DNA from 2 places in the Fictibacillus marinisediminis genome. Region 1 is predicted to be linked to the other one. Evidence: predicted binding sites of a transcription regulator. Region 1 holds the regulator's gene; the other holds the start of a gene.
What was found. The regulator Rex, encoded in region 1, represses fermentation and respiration genes when NADH is low (regulators of the CRP and FNR family bind a similar motif). The targets are predictions, from matches to a motif close to TTGTGAAATATTTCACAA.
Positions count from the first base shown of each region.

Region 2: hcp (hydroxylamine reductase) is a predicted target of Rex. The motif match lies at 1,318-1,335, and genes of this name have one in related genera.

Region 1 is NZ_JAIWJX010000002.1:247,589-252,697, reverse strand. Features, by position in the region: gene LCY76_RS01570 (CPBP family intramembrane glutamic endopeptidase) at 1-107, shown strand, start outside; gene LCY76_RS01565 (DUF4305 domain-containing protein) at 107-307, shown strand; gene solA (N-methyl-L-tryptophan oxidase) at 345-1,478, opposite strand; gene tatC (twin-arginine translocase subunit TatC) at 1,660-2,430, opposite strand; gene LCY76_RS01550 (twin-arginine translocase TatA/TatE family subunit) at 2,448-2,639, opposite strand; gene LCY76_RS01545 (redox-sensing transcriptional repressor Rex) at 2,673-3,320, opposite strand; gene moaC (cyclic pyranopterin monophosphate synthase MoaC) at 3,370-3,858, opposite strand; gene LCY76_RS01535 (ABC-F family ATP-binding cassette domain-containing protein) at 4,089-5,109, shown strand, end outside.
Region 2 is NZ_JAIWJX010000002.1:522,308-527,416, forward strand. Features, by position in the region: gene LCY76_RS02965 (ABC transporter permease subunit) at 1-191, shown strand, start outside; gene LCY76_RS02970 (ABC transporter permease subunit) at 217-1,011, shown strand; gene hcp (hydroxylamine reductase) at 1,472-2,758, shown strand; gene LCY76_RS02980 (nucleotide pyrophosphohydrolase) at 2,933-3,226, opposite strand; gene LCY76_RS02985 (class I SAM-dependent rRNA methyltransferase) at 3,344-4,537, shown strand; gene LCY76_RS02990 (esterase-like activity of phytase family protein) at 4,763-5,109, opposite strand, start outside.

The DNA of each region.
Region 1 (5,109 bases):
CCATGAATACCCTCGTCATGCTCGTACAGGTGGTTTTTGCTGATAAGATCAATGACTTGCAGGATAAAGCGGAGAAAATGCAGATGATTATTGGGGGACTTTTCTAATGAGAACATCACCATTTTTTATGAGCGGTTTATATACCGTCATGGGCATCCTTTTCACCTGGCTCGCCATCCATTATTCCAACGAATACGGCGTCACCGGGATCTGGACCCTGATCACCATGCTTGTGGCGACCTTTGATTTTGCCAATGCGATCAAGTACTACAGGCTGCACCGCCACATTAAAAAATATAAGAAATAACACAAAAGCCGGTCCTCTTTTAAAGGAACCGGTTTTTTTACTTCTTTTCAAATCGGCGGATGGAGAATGAAGAAATATCTTGTTCACTCTTTCCCGCTATGATTAATTCGCTTAAAACCTGGCCTACTACAGAGCTGAATTTAAAACCATGTCCTGAAAAGCCTGAGGCAATGGCCACGTTAGAATGGTTCGGATGTAAATCGATGATGAATTTTTCATCTGGCGTCATAGTGTACATACAGGTTTTACCGAATTTCAACGGCCCGCTTTCAGGCATATAGCGGTTCAAAAAACCAGCAAGATCGGATTCATCTTCCTCTTGTTCACCAAAAAGAGCTAATGGCTCATCCGGATTGATTCGGTCTCCTCCATCATGCCGCCCCGTCTTTAGCCCCGAACCGTTGATGCTTGGAAAGCCATAATAAAGACCTTGAAGTGTATCTACAGCAAAGGATGGAAAGGATTGAGAGTTATACAATTCTTCATGGGCATCGAACCAGGCAAATGTTTTTCTCACCGGTGTAAGAGGAAGATTCAGCTTTAGCTTGGCAAGTAGTGGCCCAGACCATGCTCCTGCCGAAACAACCAGGGCATCTGAAGAAAATGTCTGTTCCTCCGTCTTAACGGTTACTTTCTCGCCTTGGATATACAGTTCTTTAACCTTCTGATTGGTCAGAATCTCTGCTCCGTACTTTTCTGCAAGCTCTCGATAAGCTTCAATACATTCCTCGCATTTTAGCACTCCGGACGTTGGCTCATAGCATCCTATATAGTTTTCAGGCAATGTCATTCCCGGCCACCGCTCATTCACTTCATGCGAAGACAACACTTCAAGAGGCAGAGAATAAGTCTTTGAACTGGAGATAATGTTCTTAACGAATTTGGATTGATGATCCCCGGCATTCAAGACGCCTGTTTGAAGAAACAGCTCTTTGCCTGTCTCTTTCTCCAGAACTCTCCACAACTCCCGTGCTTTCAGAACGAACGGAACATACTCTTCTCCCTCTGCGTACGCATACCTCATCATTCTTGTATCCCCGTGGTGGCTGCCTTTGTTGTGCGGTGGATCATATGAATCTAACAATAAGGTTCTTTTCCCGCTCTTCGATAAAAAAGATCCTGCCGCCATTCCCATAGAACCGGCTCCAATGACAATAACATTATAGTGCATGATTTATTACCTCCATCTAGAAAAGCGCAAGCGCCCTGCTAAAGTCCGACAAGCGCTGGAGCTCTTGCACAGCAACACGCTTTTTGTGTTGTGAAGTAAGAGTGAAGCGACCTCGAGGACTTGGACGCTGGAGCTAGACATTACATCTATGCAAAGCTTTCTAGTAAAAAAACACACCTCATTAATCGAGATGTGTCTTTTCCAATTCAAGATCAAGCATAGCCTCTTCTTCTGCTTTCAGCCGCTTTTTATAGGCATTCGCCGAAATTAAAATACTGATCTCATACAGAATGATGAGCGGAACGGTGATGGTCAAGTGTGAAATCAGCTCTGGAGGACTGATCAGACCCGCCACAACGATAATTCCAAAATAAGCGAATCTCCTGATCTTTCGTAAAAAATGAGGAGTCACAAGCCCAAGCCTTGTTAAGAACATGACAAGGACCGGAAACTGAAACAACAAACCAAACGGCAGTATTAAACTAAACAAAAATGAAAAATACTCGTTAATCCCATATTCCCCTTCGACATTCAGCGAATTCGCAATGTTCGACATGAAATGAACGACGAGCGGAAACAGAATGAAGTAGCCGAAGCTCAGTCCGGCTGCAAACAGCAGAAAGGAAATCGGAATGTAAGAGAGTGTTACTTTTCTTTCATTTTCAAAAAGACCGGGACTGATAAAAGCCCATATTTGATAGAGCGCCACCGGCAGGGAAAGCAAAAGCGCAATAATAAAAGCAAAATCTATATATACCTTCAGAGGATCGGTAAGATTAAACGCGTTCATCTGGATGTCTTTTGCTACATTGTCACTTTGCAAATAAACAATGACGGGCTTGGCAAAAAAGAGACCCACAACCATAAAGAGAAAAAAGAAAACGGCCGTAATAACGATACGGTTTCTTAATTCACCCAAATGGTCGTAGACCGGCATGTTTTTATCTGACATTTTGTTCATCCTAACTGCTACTTCTGTTCGTTTTGGAGAGACTCTTTTTCTTTCTTGTCGTTATCATGATCATCCATGAGTCCCTGTGTCGCATTTTTAAATTCTCTTAACGTTTTTCCTGCTGCCCGTCCAAGTTCCGGAAGCTTTTTCGGTCCAAATACGACTAATGCGGCCGCGGCGATAAAAACTGCACTACCTGCTCCAATCATTCCAGACACCTCCTTTACTGCAAAATGGAAAATCTATAAATCAACTGATGGGTAATGTTTCATAAAATAAATCAAAGACTGCAATTCCACTGCTAAATCAATATGATGCACCCTGATCTCTGCCGGCAGTGTCAGGCGCGCAGGTGTAAAGTTCAAGATGCCTTTGATCCCAGCCTGAACGAGCTGGTCGGCAATAAACTGGGCAGAGCCCACTGGAACGGTCAGGATGGCGACTTCTACATCACTTTCCTGAAGCTCCGCTACAATGTTGTCGATGGAATGGATCGGAACTCCCGCTACTTCTTTTCCTACCTTGGCCGGATCCACGTCAAAAGCGACCTGGATGACCGTATTATTGTTTTTAATAAAGTTATAGTGCAGGAAAGCGGTCCCTAAATTTCCAACGCCAATCAAGGCAACCTTTGTTACTTCATCCTGGTTAAGCGTTTTCCGGAAAAAAGATAATAAATAGTTTACGTTGTAGCCGTAACCCTTTTTCCCGAGAGCACCGAAGTAGGAAAAATCCCTTCTGATCGTTGCTGAGTCTACTTTTACTGCTTCGCTAAGCTCTGCAGAAGATACCCGCTGCTTTCCTGAAATGGAAAGGTTTTTTAGAAAACGGTAATAAAGCGGAAGCCTCTTGGCAGTTGCCTGCGGTATTTTTATCTGTTCCTGATTCATATTAGAGCCCTCCACTATCAGAAAGCTTATCTACAGTTTACCATATTTTTTAAGTGGTACGTTGAAAATCCCCGTTTTTTCCGCCGGTTTTGCTCTGCAAAAAGGTTGGTCCAATGATCATTCCCTTATCCACGGCCTTGCACATGTCATAAACGGTTAACGCTGCGGCACTCGCTGCAGTCAAAGCTTCCATTTCAACACCGGTATTGCCTTTTGTTTTCACGGCTGCTTCAATATGCAGCCTGTACTTTTCTTTATTTTCTTCTTCCCATTGAAACGTAATATCTACACCCGTCAGGGACAGAGGATGGCACATTGGAATCCAGTCGGATGTTTTTTTCGCTGCCATAATGCCTGCGACCTGCGCAACGGCAAGGACATCGCCTTTACGAAACGAGCCTTCTGTTATTTTTGAGTAGATTTCCTTGTTAACAGCGATTGAGCTTCTGGCTTCAGCTGTACGGACCGTCGCATCCTTATCGGAGATGTCTACCATTTTCGCTCTTCCTTGTTCGTTAAAATGCGTAAAAGATTCCATAACCTTCTCCTTCTTCCTAGAATATACACTATCTTTGAAATCTATGGCGGATGATTTGCACGTTAATTCTAACGAAATGTTGAACATTGATTAGTTGCTCCGCTTCGCTTATGTAAGCTACACTAAGAGTAGACAGAATTCAGCAATACAGGCTAATCGAGCAGCATCTCATTTCGCATTCAGTCTGTGAACCTTGTTATTCGTCGATAGGAATTTGAGGTGACTATACATTGATTATTTTGCAGGTGAATGACTTAACAAAATCATTTGGGGCTGACCCTATTTTATCGAATATTAAGCTGGAAGTCCAAACCCGCGACAGAATCGCGCTTGTCGGAAGAAATGGAGCAGGCAAATCCACGCTTTTAAAAATCATTACCGGTGACATGTCCTACGACTCAGGCCAGCTGATCATGCCAAAAGGCGTCCGAGTCGGTTATCTAGCCCAGGACACTGGCCTTGAATCCGAACTGTCCATCTGGGATGAGATGATCAGCGTGTTCGAGCCGCTTCGGAAGATGGAAAAGCAGCTGCGCAGCATGGAGAGCCGAATGGGTGATCCTGCGCTGACCGCAGATGACACAGCCTACAATAAACTGCTAAAAGAGTATGACGAACTGCAGATCCAGTTCAAGGAAGCAGGCGGCTATCAATACGAATCGGACATCCGCACGGTGCTTCACGGCTTTCAGTTTAGCGGGTTTGATCCGTCAACTCCCGTGCAGACATTAAGCGGAGGGCAGAAAACACGCCTAGCGCTGGCTAAACTGCTCCTTACAAAGCCAGACCTTTTAATACTGGACGAGCCGACCAACCACCTGGACATTGAAACACTCTCATGGCTTGAGCAATATTTGCAGTCCTATCCCGGCGCGATCCTGCTCGTCTCGCATGACCGCTATTTCCTGGATAAAATCGTGACGACGGTCTATGAGATCTCCCGCCATCGCTCTTCCAAGTTTAAAGGTAACTACACGCAGTATCTGGAACAAAAAGCAGAACGCCTTGCACTGGATATGAAAGCCTATGAGAAGCAACAGGATGAGATCGCCAAGCTTCAGGACTTTGTTCAAAAAAACCTCGTCCGGGCCTCTACCACTAAACGTGCACAGAGCCGCAGAAAGCAGCTTGAGAAAATGGAAGTCATGGACAAGCCGCTTGGTGATGAAAAGTCCGCATCCTTCTTGTTCGATATAGAACGCCAAAGCGGCAATGACGTATTAAAGCTTGAGCAGGTCGCTACCGGTTATG
Region 2 (5,109 bases), 270 kb from region 1:
GCATGTTCGGCTCTGTCATAGGGGATAAAGCGATTCGCTATATTACACCGTTTAAATATTTTGATCTGTCATATATTATGAAGCATTCCTCTTATGAGCCGGTTTATATCAGTATTGAAGCTGCCGTCGTCATGGTGGCGATCGCGGCCAGTTATGTGCTGTTTACGAAAAAAGACATCCATGCGGCCTAGCAGGATAAGGAAGAGGTGATAAACGATGAACATCTTTTGGAGAGAGTTGAAATACAGCCGTAAGTCCATGATTTGGTGGTGCGTCGGCATTCTCTTTATGGTGGTTTCAGGAATGAGCAAGTATGGGGCCATGAAAAGTTCCGGTCAGTCTGTGAACGAGATTTTTGCTGCGATGCCTAAATCGCTTCAGGCCATATTTGGGTTAAGCTCACTGGATTTATCAACCGCCATGGGATTTTACGGCATGCTGTTTTCGTATCTTGTCTTGATGGCAACTATCCATTCCGTCATGCTCGGCGCCAATATGATCGCAAAAGAAGAGCGTGACAAGACGTCAGAGTTTCTGATGGTCAAGCCAGTATCCCGAACAAAAATCATTACATCAAAGCTTGCAGCATCCATTGTACTGCTTGTGATCTTCAATCTCGTAACCTATGCTTTTTCGGTTGCAATGGTGATGCACTATTACTCCGCAGCAGATACAAGTGAGATTGGGAAATTGATGGCTGGATTGTTTTTGCTGCAGCTCTTATTCCTGGCGATCGGAATGGCCATCGCGGCTGTGACCAAGAGTCCGAAGAGGGCAGCGTCCCTCGCGACCGGCATCCTTCTCGTCACGTATATTCTGTCCATCGTCATCGAACTGAATGACAGGCTTGATGCTCTCAAGTACATTACGCCGTTTAAATACTTTGAGGCGAAGAACCTGATAGAGAATAGCGGATTTGATGGTGTGTTTGTCGCGTTGTCAGTTGTGATTATTGCGGCGGGGATTTTCCTCACTTACGTATCGTACCAGAAGAGGGATTTGAAAATTTAAAAGCAGTTTAGAGGTTCCTGAAAATGGGGCCTCTTTTTTTTGGTGGTAAAAAATCTTTTATTCTAGCAAACGCTTGTCCATTCCAATCAACTCTAGCAATCTCGTAACCTTTGTTGCTCTTGGGAGTGGTTGATTTCCGTTTCAGGTTGCTCGCTTTCCGCGGGGCGAAGCTTAAGCCTTACCGGCGCCAGCGCCTGTGGGTCTTACCTGTCCCACTGCTCCCGCAGGACAAGGAAGGCTTCGGCAGCGTTATATCGCACGAAGAAAATGTGAAATTCATTTTCGAGGAGTCTCGCACCTTTCACCTTGTGATAATAATCACAGATATCAACCCTTTTAAGCGATAGTATTAATTTGTAATCTCGAAGTTTCCCCTAAGCAATCAAAACGTATAAAAACTGTTTAGATTAATACCAAATTATAAAAAACAAAAACAGATTTTTAAAAAGGGATGAAAAAAATGTTTTGTTATCAATGTGAGCAAACTCCAACTGGCGGCTGTAAAACCATAGGTGTATGTGGGAAAGATGAAAATATTGCCAGTTTACAAGATACTATCATATTTGGCTTAAAAGGAATTGCTGCTTACCGGACGCACGCAAATCAATTAGGGTACACGGATCCCTTCGTTGATGCGACCACTCATGAAGCGTTATATATGACGCTTACAAACTCGAACTTTAATGTACAGGAACATATTGATATGGCAATGAAAGTTGGGAAAGCGGCTGTTCGTGTAATGGAGTTGTTGGACAAAGCACATACAGATCGTTTAGGAATTCCTGAACCGATTAAAATATCGCAAAATAAGATAGAAGGAAATGCCATTGTAGTAACTGGTCATAATTTATTTGCATTGGAACACCTTTTAAAGCAAACAGAAGGAAAAGGGATAAATATTTATACTCACTCTGAAATGCTGCCGGCACACGGTTATCCAAAACTTAAAAAGTATCCGCACTTAAAAGGAAATATCGGTAAAGCCTGGTATGATCAACGCCGCTTGTTTGAAAAGTTTCCGGGTGCCATTTTAGCAACGACCAACTGTGTGATGCCGATTAAAGGAACGTATGCCGACAGAATGTTCTCCTATGAAGTGGCCGGCTTAGAACATGTTCAAAAAATTGAAAATGATGATTTTACTCCATTAATTCAGCGAGCATTGGAGCTTCCTGAGGTGAATATTGAATCTGACGAAACATTACTTACAGGGTTCCACCATCAAACTGTCATTGGTATAGCTCCTGAAATCATCCAAGCGGTAAAGGATAAAAAGATTAAACGTTTCTTTGTCATTGCCGGTTGTGACGCACCTGGAAAGGGTGGAGAGTACTATCGAAAACTAGCCACATCCCTGCCACCGGAAACGGTCATTTTAACCACTTCATGTGGCAAATTCCGTTTCAATGATGTAGATTACGGAGACGTACCCGGAACGAATATTCCACGCTATATCGACCTTGGCCAATGCAATAACTCCGTTTCAACTGTAAAAATTGCACTAGTTCTGGCCGATGCATTCGATTGTGAAGTAAACGAACTCCCTGTTAGCATCGTTCTTTCTTGGTTTGAACAAAAAGCGGTTGCCATTCTACTCGGATTGTTCAGTCTTGGCATCCAAGACATCCGTATCGGACCCAAACCTCCTGAGTTTATCTCACAGGGTGTAATGCAAGTATTACAAGACACCTTTAATCTAAAGCTCATTGGGGATGTCGAGGAAGATATGAATGCCATGCTTTCTTAATGTCAGCGTATAGGAATCCTAAACATTTGTTTAGAAGGAGTCAGGCTCCAAGAAATCACAATTTAACAAACCTAAGCCCGAGGAGATCCCTCGGGCTTATTATCTGCCGTTGGCTCCAGCCCTTCCTGTCACTTTTGGTTCTTACGGCTGTTTTGGAGATTACCCATGTGGCGTTTATTTTACTGGATACTTTACCGCATTCTTCTCCATCTTGTTACGTACAATCTCGTTTACATCCACATCAAGCCTGTCCGCCAGCTGAAGGGAGTAGATGATTACGTCAGCCAATTCATCTTTAATGTCTTCCAGGTTCCCATCGACCGCTTCCTGGCTTTCTTTCCACTGGAAGTTTTCCAGCAGTTCAGCGGCTTCAAGCGTTATGGAAAGGGCAAGGTCTTTTGGATTATGATGAGGGCCCCAATTTCGTTCGTCCCGGAATTTTCGGATTTCATCTATTAAATGCTGCATGATATCGTTGGCTCCTTTATAGGTATTAATGATTTCTTTTACGATAAGTATTATAATGACAGAACGTGAAGAAGAATTATAATGATTTGATAAAATTTGATAGATGAATTGGGTGGAATGATGAGTATAGCTCGTGTAAAAATAAAATCTTCCGATAAGAGCATCAAAGGCGGATCGCCCCTGATCGTAAGCGATGCCGTCTCTTACGTGGACAAAGGTCTGGCAGAAGGGACAATCATTGAGATTATTGATGAAAGCGGCAAATTTATCGGCAATGGCTATTATGGCAAGCAGAATAAAGGACTGGGATGGATTTTAACCCGCAAGCCGCAGGAAAACATCGACCAGGATTTTTTCGAAAAGAAAATAAAGGCGGCCATCGAAAGCCGGCAGAGGTTGTTTGATAATCCGCTGACCACAGCATTCAGGGTGTTTAACGGTGAAGGCGACGGCATCGGCGGTGTCACGATGGATTATTTTGACGGCTATTACGTCATCAACTGGTACAGCGAGGGTATTTATCAATTTAAAGAATTTGTTCTGCAGTCGCTTAGAAATCTGACTGATTTTAAAGGGATCTATGAGAAGAAGCGGTTTGCTGAAAAAGGAACGTACATTGAGGACGATGATTTCATCGAAGGAGAACGGGCTCAGTTTCCGCTCATCGTTCAGGAAAACGGCATTCATTTTGCTACATACTTAAATGAAAGTGCGATGGTGGGTGTTTTCCTGGATCAACGAGAAGTCCGGAAAGCCATCCGGGACAAGTATTCAGAAGGCAAAAGGGTATTGAACACCTTTTCGTATACCGGTGCTTTTTCTGTGGCAGCCGCATTAGGCGGAGCCGTGAAAACGACCAGCGTGGATCTGGCCAACCGAAGCCGAAGCAAGACGCAGGAACAGTTCAGCATCAACGGAATCGATTACGAGTCACAAGACATCATCGTCGAGGACGTATTTAACTATTTCAAATATGCGGTTAGAAAAAAGCTGCTGTTTGATCTGGTGATCCTTGATCCGCCGAGCTTTGCGCGATCCAAGAAACATACGTTCAGCGCAGGAAAGGATTATCCGGCTCTGCTGGAACAGGCCATTGCCATCACCGAAAGGAATGGTGTGATCGTCGCTTCGTCCAATTGCAGCACCTTTGGAATGAGCAAGTTCAAAGGCTTTATTGATAAAGCGTTCCGCCAGACCGGCGGCAAGTATAAAATCCTTGAAGAACACAGTCTGCCTGAAGACTTTAAGACGATTAAAGAGTTTAAAGAAGGAGATTATCTTAAAGTCGTTATTCTAAAAAAACTGGCATAATATAAAAGGGGCTGTCCTGAAAGTCAAAAATTGACCTTCAGGCAGCTCCTTTTTCGCGCAAAAAATCTTCAATGAAAAGTTGATTATAGTGGAAGGTGCGAGACTCCTGCGGGACTAGCGTGACAGGTGAGACTCCCGCAGGCGCTTGCGCCAAGAGGCTCACCGCACGCCCCGCGGAAAGCGAGCGGACTGAAACGGAACCCTTTTTTAGATTACGGTGTTTTTTCAGGGTAAACGGAACAGCCAAAGTTCTGTTTTACTATTCGGATCTTCAATTCCAAAGTCGTTGTCATTAATGACAGCCATTTTTTTGCCCTTAACTAATGAAATACCCTCAGCTTTTTCATAAGGATAATCGTAATTTAAAAGATTCAATACTTCCTCCTTAGCAACCGTTTTAATTCCCGCAGCTTTTAAATCTTTTGCGTTCATTTGTTCGAGCGTTTTTCCTTTATGTTTGTCCTTGCCTAAGATGTTTGTTGCACCTTGAAAATTTATTTTATATATTTTCTTCAATTTCGCTTTTTTTCCTATTTCTGAATCTCTTTCGTCGACAAGCAGATTATGTTCAT